Regions from separate parts of the Haloglycomyces albus DSM 45210 genome, predicted to be linked through region 1. Evidence: riboswitches for the same ligand, from Rfam matches in the RefSeq annotation. Region 1 holds a riboswitch; the other holds the start of a gene.
What was found. Region 1 has a riboswitch for cobalamin ahead of HALAL_RS0113280 (CbtB domain-containing protein). Riboswitches for the same ligand answer to the same signal wherever they lie in the genome.

Region 1 (6,707 bases):
CGTCCAACCGGTTGCGCCGCACCTGAGCGAAATCGACGTCTCCCGGTGCGAACGACAGTCCACGCCGCCGCGCGACCCGGGTGAGGAAGGCACGACGCAGTGCGTTGTTCTCCAGCAGGCCGTGCCAGGAGGTACCCAGGATCGACCCGACGCGACATCCCTCCGCGCCGTCGACGTCGTCGGCCAGCCAGGATTCGCCACCCCAAGGCCGAGGACGTCCGTGCCGGATCGAATAGGCGTCGACCGCCGCATCGTCGAATAGAGGGGCGCGACCGTGATGGCGTCGTAGAGTCTTGTCGCGGTGGAAAACCGTGTCAACCGGCAGAATATCCAGGCCCTTCACCTCTCCACGCCGAGATTCGACCTCGTCGTGCAGACGGCGACCGAGCATTTGATAACCGCCGCAGACTCCCAAGGTGGGTTCATCGGCCGCGCAGCGGCGGCGGACGGCTTCGGCCAAACCTCGTTCGTGCAACCAATCGAGATCGCCTACCGTGTTCTTCGATCCCGGTAGCACGACGAGGTCGGCGTTGGTGATATCGGCGGCCGATTCGCTGAACCGCACCGACACCCCCGGCTCGACGGTGAGGGCGTCGATATCGGTGAAGTTCGAGATGTGTGGAAGACGCACGACCGTCACGGTCAGCGAATCCTTCCCCAGCGGCGGAAGGGCCTCACGACGTTGATCCAGGGCGAGTGAATCCTCCGCGTCGATCGTCAGGCCGCTGACATGCGGAATGACACCGAGACAGGGGCGTTGGGTGAGCTCTTCCAGTTGCCGGATACCCGGGTCGAGAACGGTTCGGTCGCCCCGGAAACGATTGATGATAAATCCGGACACCAGTGCCTGGTCGGCCGGCTCCATGAGGGCCAACGTCCCGTACAGGGAGGCGAAGGCACCACCACGATCGATATCACAGACGATCACTACCGGCATGTCGTGCTGTCGCGCCAATCCCAGGTTCGTCAGATCGTAGGGGCGCAGATTGATTTCCGCCGCGCCGCCCGCGCCTTCGGCGAGAACGACGTCGAAGCGAGACGCCAAATCCCGCAACGACTCCGACACCACCGGAAGGAGCGTTGTCTTGCGAGTGTGGTAATCCCGTGCCCCGGCGTCGAAGGCCGTATGCCCGCGAATCACCACTTGGGAATGTCGCGGTCCGGTCGGTTTGATCAGAATCGGATTCATGGCGATCTCGGCGTCCACTCCGGCGGCGTCCGCCTGAGCGGCTTGGGCGCGGCCGATCTCGCCGCCGTCGAGGGTCACGGCGGCGTTCAGGGCCATGTTCTGAGCTTTGAACGGCGCGACGCGATGGCCCTGTCGGGACAGGAGTCGGCACAGGCCGGACACTAGAACGCTTTTACCGGCATCGGAGGTCGTCCCCGCGACCAGAAGAGTTCCCTTCATCGGCGGCACCTCCAACGAGCCACGACCGCTGTCGCTACGGCGGTCGTATAGATCAACCAGGACAAGCGATTGGCCCGTGCGATGTCGTGTCGTCGTACCCGGCGGCCGCGACCGAGACGGGGACGCCGGTCCCGAGTGTCTCCGTACGTGTTCACCGTGCCTCCGATGCGGACTCCCAGAGCTCCCGCGAAGGCCGCTTCGGCCGTTCCGGCATTGGGGCTAGGGTGCGCAGCGGAATCACGGGACACCACCCGCGCCGCCTCCACGCTCGTACCGCCCACGGCGGGAGCGAACGCGATGGCCGCCAGCGCCGTCAAGCGAGCGGGAACGAAATTCATGACGTCGTCCAGTCGGGCGGCGGCCGTACCAAAACGGCGATATCGCCGAGTGCGATAACCGACCATGGCGTCCAGGGTGTTGACACAGCGGTGTGCCACGATACCGACCGGACCGGCCACCACTCCCCACCACAGCGGAGCGATCGACGCGTCCGAGGTGTTCTCCGCGACCGACTCCACGGTGGCAGCGGCCAGCTCGTCCGCATCGAGGTCGTCGGCTTCTCGAGCGCACAAAGCACCCAGCGCACCACGAGCCTCGGCCATCTCGTTTGCCAGCAGCGGGCGAGACACCGCATCGGCGGCCTCGATCAGGGAGCGTTGTCCCAACGCCGCCCATGTCACCGCGGCGGAGAAGACGAGTTCGCTCCACCGACGTCGCCGTGCCAGCCGATACGCCCACCAAGCAGCACCGGTCGTCGTCCCCACCGTCAACGCGAGGTACGCCGCTCCCGCTGTGCGGTTGTCACGCCACATGCGCTCTTCGAGTTTGGAGGCGAGTGTGCCGAACCCCGCTACCGGGTGCCGGCGACGCGGGTCGCCGCAGCATCGATCCAGGGCCGCGCCTACCGCCAGCCCAAGCGCGGTCGCGTTCATGAAGTGGCCTCCACATTCAGCGAACGCAAGGTCCAGATTCCACTGTGGGCCGTCAGTGTCGTAGCGGTTCCGGGGGCGACGTCAATGCGCCACAAGGAAGCGGTCGGAGCATGCAGAATCGACAGCAGAGCGGCCTTAATCGGACCGGCGCTCGTAATGACCAGAGTATGACCGGCGTGCGAGGCCAGTTCGGACAGGGCCGCATCGACACGCTCGCTGAGAGAGGCGAAGGTCTCGCCGTTGGGTGGGGCGTGATCGAAAGGATCGTCCAGCCACCGGCTCATGGCCTCGGAGTCGGTTTCGGCCGCGTGAGCGAGGCTGTGCCCGCTCCAATCTCCGAAGTCCAACTCCGCCCATCGGCTGTCGACCGTCGGCCGGGTGTATCCGACCAGCTCGGCGGTGTCGAGGCAGCGGGCGGAGTCGGAAGTGACGACATGATCGGTGACCAATCGGCCGCACCAGTGGGCGACCAGTTCACGGCCCGCTCGATCCAGCGGCTCATTGCTGGGAAAGAGGCTGCGCCGCGTTGCCGAGGTCGGGCCGTGCCGTAGCAGGGTGACGGTGGAGCGGTGGCTCATAGTGCGTCGGCCTTCGCGGTTTTCGTTTGTGCGCGTTGCGAGAGCCACGCGAATATGGTCGTCAGCGCCACCCACAGCAGTAGCTGTGTACCGATGGAGGACAGGCGGAATGACCAGAAGACGTCGGCGGGGAAATCGGCACCGCCTGCCGGAGAGGGAAGTAGCAGCCAAGCCGTCCCCAAAACGGCGACCCCCGCTGCCGCCACGGTGATCTGCCGTTGCGGCGGCTCCCATTCCCGAGCATGGAGACGCTTGGCCAGCCACCATAGGAACCCCAGGGTGACCGCTCCAATGGCGAGTGTGGCGAAGTAGAGGGCGGTGCGGTTACCGACGGTTCCCGGATCACCCACTCCAGGTGGATTGGCGGGATAAACCAGTGCCGGATACAGCACCACCGTGGCGGTAACGGCCGCTCCGACCTTCCATGTCGCGGCCCATTCGTCACGTGTCGTCAGGCGCGAGCGCGCCAATCCGAAGGCGAGTCCGAAGACGCCGCCGAAGGCCGCTCCGACCAGGGAGGTGGCCACTGGAAGCATGGCCTCCTGGACGGGACGGGATACCAATTCGTCCTCATGGTCGTGACCTCCGCCCGACTCTTCCGAGCCGTGCGAATGGCCTTCGTCCGATTGCTCTTCGATCTCAATGGCCGCGCGCAAGGTAGGCTCACCCGCGGCCCAGGCAAAGAGACCCGACAAGAGCCCAGCAAGAAGTCCCGCCGCGAGTCCGCGGCGGAGATAGTCGGTGATCATTCGCTATCGGCTCCTAGTGGCAAGGAAAGCCGAGAAGGTGGCGGGCATCGTGGAAGGCTTCATGCAGCCACGGTGTTCCACCGGTGAGCGTGCCCTGTTCGAACGCGACGCCGTAGACGACGGCGGTCAACATGGCAACGGTGAATAGTGAGATGACGAATTCGCGACTGAGGCCAGTCGTCGTATTGAGAGCAGTCATTATTCCTCCACGGGGATAACCTCGTCCCCGAGATCGGGACAACGACGTTAGTATCCTGGCTTTCGGATCGTCGCTTCCCCCTCCGCCTTCCCGGGTCTTCCCAGTGGCGACTCTCTGTCTGGACAGGCTGGGCCTGGAGGAGGAAACTTCCCGAATACAGTGGCGGGACCGCCGCAGATTCGCACTGCGTTCCTAACAGCCGCTATCAGAGCTTCCATCACTTTACACACCGACTCGCGGCTTGTAAACCTACGGTAGTGGCGATGGTGAGCTGTGTGGGTTATCGGATGGAGGTGTGCCGTTTTCCTGGGGAAAGATCGTCTATTGCGCGTTCTTGATAAACAGTACGCGCGTACTGTATGGTGGTGTCATCGCAATCGAAAGGAATCACATGGACGCCACCAACTTCGGCACCGCGGCCGACCTGTACGACAATGTTCGTCCCACCTACCCGCGTGAGGCGATCGATTACCAACTGGGAACCGACCCGGTGACCGTCGCCGATATCGGTGCCGGCACGGGGAAACTGACTCGAATCATTGTCCAAGCTGGACACCGTGTCATCGCCGTCGAGCCCGACTCACGGATGGCCGAACAGCTTAGCGGTCAATCGTCCGACGTGCCCGTCCACGTTGCCGGAGCGGAGGAACTGCCGCTGGACGATAATAGTGTCGACGTCGTCACCGCGGGACAGTCCTTCCACTGGTTCGATAACGACACCGCGCTGCGGGAGATCCGGAGGGTACTGAACCCGGATGGAGTCTTCGCGCCGATCTGGAACATCCGCGATGAAAGCGTCTCCTGGGTGGCGGCATTGTCGGAGATCATCGGGCGCTCCAACGCCGAATACCTCGCTTCACATATCGCCGACGACAGCGACTACTTCGAACCGCACTTCAGTCAGCGTGAACTACAGGTCTTCCGCCATGAATACCCCATAACCCCACAACGATTGTCGGATTTGGTGCGCTCCCGATCGAATTATCTCAACGGCAGTAGCGAATATCGGGCCGACCTGGACACTCGCGTGGCGGATCTGCTCAATGAGCACCCGGATCTGCGGGGCAGAGACGAGTTCGTCATGCCCTATCGGACCTACGCCTTCCGCCTACGTGCCTGACCATCGGCCCGGTATCACGTCGATTCCGCATGGTGTCAGGCGGCGAACGGCCGCGACCGCTGCCGAACCACCCGACGTTCGCATTATTCGGGTGGCTGGAGATGGGGTTTGACCGTCCAGGCGATTTTATCGGTCAACTCCGCCAGCCAGGCGCGGTTGCGGCGGGCGCGAATGTAAAGGCGTTCGCTGTAGAGCACGACGCTAGGGCGAGTCCATTCGTGGCAGTAGGCGACCGCCGCGGGCGGACATTCGCGCTCCGGCCTGGGTTCCTGATCGCATTCCACCGGCAGAAGGTAGACGGTTTTACTCGCCGCATGGAGCCGCACTTGCCATTGGTGTTGATCGTGTTCGAGGGTTCCGATATTGACGGCGTCAGCGGGGAGATAGTTGACCGGCATGAGCGGCAGGCTCCTTTCGCGACGAGACAGGCGATACCGTCGGCGGTAATATGGCGGACTTGGGTATGAACGGTGCGATGGTGGTGGGCGGTTGGAGGTTGGACGACGTTGTCGGTTGTTTCATTGTGTCGGTCATATCGGAATGTGCTGGTTTTCAATCCGGCATTTCTGACGCGTGTCGTTTCCCACCAGATTATGTCCCTTCAGGGGGTTACTCCACATCAACTTCCAGACCGAGTGGCGTGGCGCTGCCCGCGAACAGCCGATGGGCCGCCACCTGATGCCGTGAACGATGCGGACGAGTCCCCCGCACCCCTGTAGCGTTCCCGCCGGTCGTTCAACGTCACGAGCGAGCTCGCTTATGGACGTTGCTGTCGAATTCGTCGGTACGTGTCGGCCCCACGAGGTCTGCCCGTCCGTTTCAACGTCCCTCAACTGCCGGCTTTTCCCTCCGGTCCACTGTACTCGCCAAACGGTCGTCGGCGGCCTCAGAAGTGTTCAGATCGATACGGAGCACACCGATGGCGCTGGCGACGGCGAGCGCGCACAATCCGAGCCACGGCACCCAGTTCCAGGTATCGCCGATGCGATCGATGGCCGTGCCGACGAGGAAGTTGCCCGCGACCAGCATGACGCCGCACACCGTTTGATAAATTCCGTAATGTGTGGCGATCCGTTGTCCGCCGGTGAGAGCGGTGACGGTGTCCATCTCGAACGGGAAGGTGATCATCGTTCCCAACGCCAACAAGCCTCCTGAGACGACGACCGCGACCGCGACCGCAGCCGGCGGGACGGTCCAGGCGGTCACGGCGAGCGTGGGAACGAACGCCCAGCCCAACACCAACAGGCCGACCACGAGGGAGGCACGTCGTCCCAGGAGCGATGTACACCGCGCGGTGATACGCACTTGGAAGACGATCGTCAGCGTCCCGGAGACGGCGAACATCATCGCGATCGTCGCCGTCGACGCAGTGGAAGTCAGATGGTCGCCGAGCAAGAGCGGCAAGGCGAGGTAGGTCTGGAACACGAGAACATACGACCCGGACATGGCCAGAGCGAACGCTATAAACCGTCGATCGGTCAGTACGGTGTGCCAGGCCTCGATCAAGGACGGGCGTTCGCGGCCACCATGTTCGCCGTTGGAGTTCGAGGGCAGTCGGCGTGCCTGGACAATGGTCAGCGCGGTGAAGATCGCGGCAGCGACGGCACAGGCGAACTGGAAGTTCACTGTGGCCAGTGCTACGCCGATGATCGGTCCGGCGAGAATACCGGCTTGATAAAAGACGTTGAACACCGCGAACGTCCCCACGCGATCGTTATCGG
Region 2 (6,707 bases), 2.8 Mb from region 1:
TTTTTGACCTCGTTGTAGTACTCGACTCCTTGGACGTATCCGTCCATGAAGATCGTCACCGGCCCGATCGGCATACCGCCCCATGTGGCCACCGTTCCCGTCTCGCTCGTGGCAGCGGCGGCGTATCCGGTGAGGAAGGACGATTCGGAGGGGTCGAATTCGATCGAGTAGACATTGTCGAGGTCGATATTGCCGTCCACGATGGCAAAATCCTGCTCGGGATGCTCGGCGGCGAATTCGGCCAGGTCTTCGACGATCAGGCCACCGATGCCGAAGATGATGTCGCAGTCGTTGGCGATCGACTGCTCCAGATTCGGCAAGAAATCGTCATGCGTCTCCGATACCAGGTAGTCGACGTGGATGCTCGAGTTTCCGTACGATGATTGAAGGAACCCGTCCCACGCCGCCTCATTGAACGAACGGTCGTCGACATCACCCGAGTCGGTGACCATGCAGGCTTGATATTCATTCTCGGCTTGATCGCCTCCGGCGCCATCGCCGTTGCCGCCACAAGCGCTGAGGGTCAGCATTCCCACAGACGCTACGGTGACGGCCTTCACTAGTGGTTGGTTCCTTGACTCCATGAGATCAATAATCATCCCATGATGGGCGGTTTGGCACTATGTGTTGTGGAATCGTTATCCCCTTTGCCTGTGACCTTAATCCGAGCGTATGACCGCTGCCACGCGCACGGATCCGTCCATTTGCGAATGTCAGCGCATCAAAACGACCACACGATTCGTTTTCGACACAAGAGACGCGAACAGACCCGTCTCACCGCTGAAAAATTCATGGGATGAATATGTCATGCTGTAGACATGTCAACACCACATATTTCCGCCGCCAAAGGCGATATTGCCGACACCGTCCTTCTCCCAGGTGATCCACTGCGCGCCAAATGGATTGCCGAGACATTCCTGGAGGACGCCCGGTGCTACACGGAAGTACGCAATATGTTCGGCTACACCGGCACCTACAAGGGCCAACGGGTATCGGTACAGGGCACGGGAATGGGCCAGCCCTCCGCTGCCATCTACACCCACGAACTGCTGGATTACTACGAGGTTAAGAACGTCATTCGCGTCGGCTCCGCCGGAGCCGTCCACAACTCGATTGAACTACGTGACGTCGTCGCGGGCATCGGAGCCACCACCAATTCCAGCATGAACCGCATCCGGTTCGAAAACGTAGTGGACTTCGCCCCGGTCGCCGACTACAGCCTCCTCAAAGCCGCCGACCAGGCAGCGGAGGCCCGCGGCATCAACCTCCGCGTCGGCCAACTGTACAGCTCCGACACCTTCTACACCGACGCACCGGAAGTGGAAAAACGCCTGTCGGATTACGGCATTCTCGCCATTGAAATGGAAGCCGCCGCCATTTACACCTTGGCGGCGAAGTTCCAGGCTCGCGCGCTCGCCATCTGCACCATTTCCGATCACATTCTGCAGGGAACGGCGTTGTCGGCTCAGGAGCGTCAGGAGTCGTTCTCCGAGATGATGGAAATCGCTCTGGACTCCGCAGTGTCGTAAGCGGCTCCCTCATTCCACGACGTCGGCTCGGCCACCCGTACCTTCCGAGGTGGCCGAGCCGATCGTGTTTTAGACGTCGCCAACACACCCCGACACCGCCGACGAGTATTGCGATACAGCTTCGTTTATTCTGGACCCGCCGCAGTGCACGGGAATCCGGTGCGAATCCGGAACGGTCCTCGCCACTGTAAACAAGTAAACATCGGTTCACGCGACCGGTCGTACCGACCTCGGAGTCGGTTCGCCAACCATAGGTGCCCGCCGACGGCGGCGTACGGACACGGGTCGCAGCCACTGGACTCAACCGTCTGGGAAGGTGACCGATGGAAGTTCGTCTTCACTTGTAAGTCAGGAGACCGGCTGCGGCAGAGGAAGTCCACCACGAGGTATGGGAGTATCGCATGTCCACTCTGTCTCAACCGCGTTCCGATTCCCTGTCACGCAAAGGTATCGCTACGCTGTCCGCCGCCGCGATCATCGGTCTCTCCGCATGCGGAACCGACCCGGAAGCGTCGTCATCCCCCGACACGACCACCATCGACAACTGCGGAGTCGAAGTGTCCGCAACCGACGTTCCCGAACGAGTCGTCACCATGAACCAGGCCGCCACGGAAATCATGCTGGCGCTCGGTCTGGAAGACCATCTCATCGGAACGGCCTATCTCGACGACGCCATCCATCCCGACTTGGCCGACGCCTACGCCGACGTCCCCGTCCTCGCCGAGCAATACCCGTCCAAAGAGGTTCTCTACGACGTCGAACCCGATTTCGTCTACGGTTCCTACGAATCCGCGTTCAACGACGACGCCGCCGGTAGCCGCGACGACCTGACCAGCCTAGGCATCGCCTCCTACCTGTCCCCAAGTTCCTGCATGGACCGGCCCATGGAAATCTCCGACGTGCACGGCGAAATCACCGATATCGCGGCACTGTTCGACATCACCGAGCAAGGAGAAAAACTGGTGTCGGACCAGCAGACGACGATCGATCAATCCGCCGCCTCTCTCACCGACGCCGACCTGACCGTTCTCTGGTGGGACAACAAACTCGATTCCCCCAGCGTCGGCGCTTGCTGCGGCACACCGGCCATGCTCATGAACTCCCTGGGGCTGGACAACGGCTTCTCCGACGTCGAAGGGAGCTGGGCGGAAGTGAACTGGGAGAACATCATTGAAATCGACCCCGACGTCATCGTCGCCGTCGATGCCGAATGGTCGCCTGCCACCGAAAAAATCGACAAACTACACAACGATCCGGCTCTCAACGAATTGTCGGCGGTACAGGACGACACCATCGTCACCATACCCTTCTCCGCCACCACCGCCGGCTTCCGAAACGCGGAAGCCATCGCCGACCTCAGCGAGCAGATAGCGGCGGTCCTGTAGTGGCGAGCGCCCCGTGCTCCGCCGGGCATCGGGAACTCAAACAATCGCGTCGCATAACCGTCGCCTGCCTCGCACTGCTGGTCGGCCTCATTCTGTCCATACTTCACAGTGTTGCGATCGGTCCGGCGGGACTGTCGGTGAGCTCGGTCTGGCACATCCTCATCGAGTGGACCGGGATCAGCGCCGGCGACGTTTCCGCCCTGCACGGCCGCATCGTCTGGGAACTGCGCCTGCCCCGCGTCCTCACCGCCGGAGTGGTCGGCGCGGGGCTGGCACTGACCGGAGCGGTCATGCAGAGCCTGACCCGCAATCCCATGGCCGACCCGTATCTCTTCGGCGTCTCCTCGGGTGCGTCGCTCGGGGCCGTCGCCGTCATCGTGGTCGGGGTGGGAAGCGGTCTGTACGCACTCACGGCGGGAGCATTCCTCGGAGCCATTACCGTATTCAGCCTGGTCATTCTCTTCTCCCTGCAACGCGGCGCTCTCGCCCCGGGACGGATGATCCTGGCAGGGATCGCGCTGAGCCAGTTCTGCGGCGCCATCACGACCTTCATCATCATCTGGGAGGGTAATCCTCAAGCGACGCAATCGATCATCCACTGGCTGTCCGGATCACTGTCACGAGCGCGGTGGGAGTCGTTGGGCCTGGCATTTACAGTGTTTGCCCTGGTAGGAATTATCACGATGGGGCACGCCAAGGCGCTCGACGCGTTCGCGTTCGGGGAGGAAACCGCCGTCGCTCTCGGGGTATCGGTACACCGTACCCGCTGGTTGTTGCTGGTCGCCGGAGCTCTGTTGACGGCCACTCTCGTGTCCATCAGCGGCGCCATCGGTTTCGTCGGATTGATTCTGCCGCATGCGGTGCGACTGTTCAGCGGGCCAAGTTACCGGCGGCTACTACCGATAGCGACCATGGTGGGGGCGATTTTCATGATATGGGTGGACACGGTGGCCCGCACGGTATTCGAACCACGCGAGATCCCGGTCGGCGTCATTACCGCCGTCATCGGTGTACCGATGTTCATTCTACTGATGGCCCGCAGCAAACGATTGGTTTCAATGTAGGAGCGCGGTGGGAGACCCCGCGCTCTACCGCATCGTTGCTACGTGGTGGACCCCTTCTTAAAGCTGTCGGTGATCCCCAGGAGCCGTTTGGTCAAGAGCGCGACTTCAATCCGCGTTTTCTCCCCCACCGGACCGTTCACGCCGACATGACTGGCGCCGTATGGATTACCCAGTTCGGCCTCGAACATCATGGGGTCGGTGTAGCCGAGCGGCACGATGATCGCTCCCCAATGATAGAAGGTGTTCATCATCGACGTAATGGTCGTCTCCTGACCCCCGTGACTGGTCTGCGAGGAGGTGAACGCGGAGACGGTCTTATTGATGAGTTTCCCCGCGCCCCACAACGGTCCGGTCTGATCGATGAACTGCTTCAGCTGGGCGGTGGGGAGCCCGTATCTCGTGGGTGTCCCGAACATGAGGGCATCGGCCCATTCCAGGTCGTCCAGGGTAGCGACCGGTATATCCAAGGTGGCGTCAAAATGCGCCTTCCAGTCGGCGTTGGATTCGATGGCGCTCGCGGGTGCCAGTTCTTCGGCGCGGCGGAGTCGGACCTCGGCACCCCAGTCGTTGGCCTCGCGTTCGGCGGTTTTGGCCATGGCGTGTACGTTGCCTGTTTGCGAGTAATAGATGATGGCCAGATTAACCATGTCGCACTCCTTAGTGACCGTGTGAGCTGTTTGAAGACGTCAGCCGCCCGTCATTATATCCCTCGGTGATCGCAACTTTACTTTTAGCGATAAAACGGTCTTGCGATTTTGTTTACGCGATCGTTTTTATTGTGGTTGCCAGGGTCGCGCACCGAATAGGACAATCGAGGCATGACTGAGCTTGTAGTGCTGGGCGGAGTCGGCGTGGACACGATCGTGCGGGTTCCACGGCTCGATGTTCCCGGAGGAGATTCGCTGTCCGTGCCGCCGATTCGTGATTTCGTCGCTCATACCGGAAACGGTGTGGCTCTGGCCAGTCATGAACTGCGTCGCTCGACGCTGTTGATTGATTTTCTCGGTGCCGACCCGCAAGGTGAGACGGTGCTCGATCACTATCGCAAGGCCGGGCTGGAGTTCGCGTATCAACCGGCGCCGAACGGCACTCCTCGTAGTGTGAATCTGGTCGATAAGGACGGTAAGCGGTTTTCCTTCTACGACGGTCGGCACCCGTACGATCTACGTCTGGATCCAGAGCTGTACCGACCGCACATGCGGGACGCCGGCCAGGTGCACGTGTCGATCAATAACGTCTGTCGCGAGGTGTTCGACCATATCGATTACGACACCACCAGCGTCTCCACCGACCTCCATTCGTGGAACGGGGTCGACGACCACCATAAGGAGTTCGCGCTGCGCAGTGACGTAGTCTTTCTGTCCAGCGAGAAGCTGGGGCACCGCACTCCGGAGACGATGCGATGGATTGCCGACCACGGTCGCGCACACACTGTCATCGCGACCGCTGGAGGCAAAGGGGGGTGGGCCCTACGGGGCGATACGCTCACCGCGTTCACTGCCATCGATGCGAGCATCATCAATGACTTCGGGCCCGCGTGGAACGATTGGGAAGTGGTGGACACCAACGGCGCCGGCGATGCCTTTGTGGCGGGCTTCCTTTGGGCCACCGGCAAAGGAGCCAAACCGTCCAGCGCGCTACACGCCGGCGCCATTGCGGGTGCCTGGACGGTTCAAGCCGCCGGCACCCACACGGACTTCATCGATGAGGACGTCCTCGTCCACGCACTCAATCGTCTTGCGTAGAACGCTCGGTCATCGCACGGGCTCGCGAAATCACATCGTCGAACGGATTGGCCGCGTTGTCCGCTTCCACGGGGCGCGGCAACTGCTCGGCGTGTTGTATCAGCATGAACAGTGTCCCGACGATCGCTGCGATCAGCGGAATACCCACCGAGATTTCTGAGCTGGGGCGTAGCCCCGTCTCAAACCGCACCACGATCAACAGTGCCGACCATGCCAGGAGGGGCCACGCGGCCCCGATGACCAGGAGGTCTCGGCGACGGCGCAACTGCGGCCAGGTCAGCCAAACGAAGAAGTCGCTCAGCAGTCCCAAACCGGCCGCGAGGACGACAAAGCTCGGTGTGGCGTAATCGGTGAAGGATCCGGCCGCCAACGCGGGGGCAATCGACGCGAGGGTGAAGTAGCCGAAGAGAGGACGGTGGTGGCGCGTCACAATCATCATCGTCGCCAGGGCCACGATGGTCGCAAACAGCACTAGGGCCACTCCGGTGACCAAATAGGCGGGCTGGTTGGCGGCCACCAGTTGCAAAAACGTCGTGGGATACCCGGAATAAGGGATTCCGTAGGGGAGGAACAGCACGATAATCGTCAATACCGAGCCCAGTGAGAGGGCTCCCGGTACGTCTCGCAGTATCCAATGCGGGGCTTCGATCAGGTTGCCGCGTTGACGTTGTTGCCATGCCGACAGCCACGGAGCGCTCAGTAGGAGCGCCGTTCCCACGGCGAGACCCAAGTGGGTCGGGCTGAGGACGGAGTTGGCCAGCGTTTCTTCACCGGCTACCAAACGCCAGATGACATTCGCTACGCCTGCCAGACCAATCAGCGGTACCGCGAACGCTGTTACGCCATATCCCAATGGCAGTGCCGACAGGCCGGTACGGTGCCGCATTTCTCCGGCGTCGTTCGGATTCTCTTTGGCGTGGTACTGACGCCAGGCAAGGAAGACGTACCAGGTCACCACCAAGATCATGGCGGAGTAGATGACCC

Region 2: linked by a shared signal. The riboswitch ahead of HALAL_RS18865 (ABC transporter substrate-binding protein) and the one ahead of HALAL_RS0113280 (CbtB domain-containing protein) in region 1 are both predicted to bind cobalamin.

The regions. Positions count from the first base shown of each region.
Region 1 is NZ_AZUQ01000001.1:2,863,408-2,870,114, forward strand. Features, by position in the region: gene HALAL_RS0113260 (cobyric acid synthase) at 1-1,408, opposite strand, end outside; gene cbiB (adenosylcobinamide-phosphate synthase CbiB) at 1,405-2,340, opposite strand; gene HALAL_RS0113270 (histidine phosphatase family protein) at 2,337-2,918, opposite strand; gene HALAL_RS0113275 (CbtA family protein) at 2,915-3,667, opposite strand; gene HALAL_RS0113280 (CbtB domain-containing protein) at 3,681-3,866, opposite strand; cobalamin riboswitch at 3,895-4,101, opposite strand; gene HALAL_RS0113285 (class I SAM-dependent methyltransferase) at 4,258-4,986, shown strand; gene HALAL_RS0113290 (hypothetical protein) at 5,070-5,384, opposite strand; gene HALAL_RS0113295 (MFS transporter) at 5,806-6,707, opposite strand, start outside.
Region 2 is NZ_AZUQ01000001.1:65,195-71,901, forward strand. Features, by position in the region: gene HALAL_RS0100350 (BMP family lipoprotein) at 1-584, opposite strand, end outside; gene deoD (purine-nucleoside phosphorylase) at 819-1,529, shown strand; cobalamin riboswitch at 1,655-1,908, shown strand; gene HALAL_RS18865 (ABC transporter substrate-binding protein) at 1,931-2,914, shown strand; gene HALAL_RS0100365 (FecCD family ABC transporter permease) at 2,914-3,978, shown strand; gene wrbA (NAD(P)H:quinone oxidoreductase) at 4,017-4,625, opposite strand; gene HALAL_RS0100375 (carbohydrate kinase family protein) at 4,797-5,723, shown strand; gene HALAL_RS0100380 (hypothetical protein) at 5,707-6,707, opposite strand, start outside.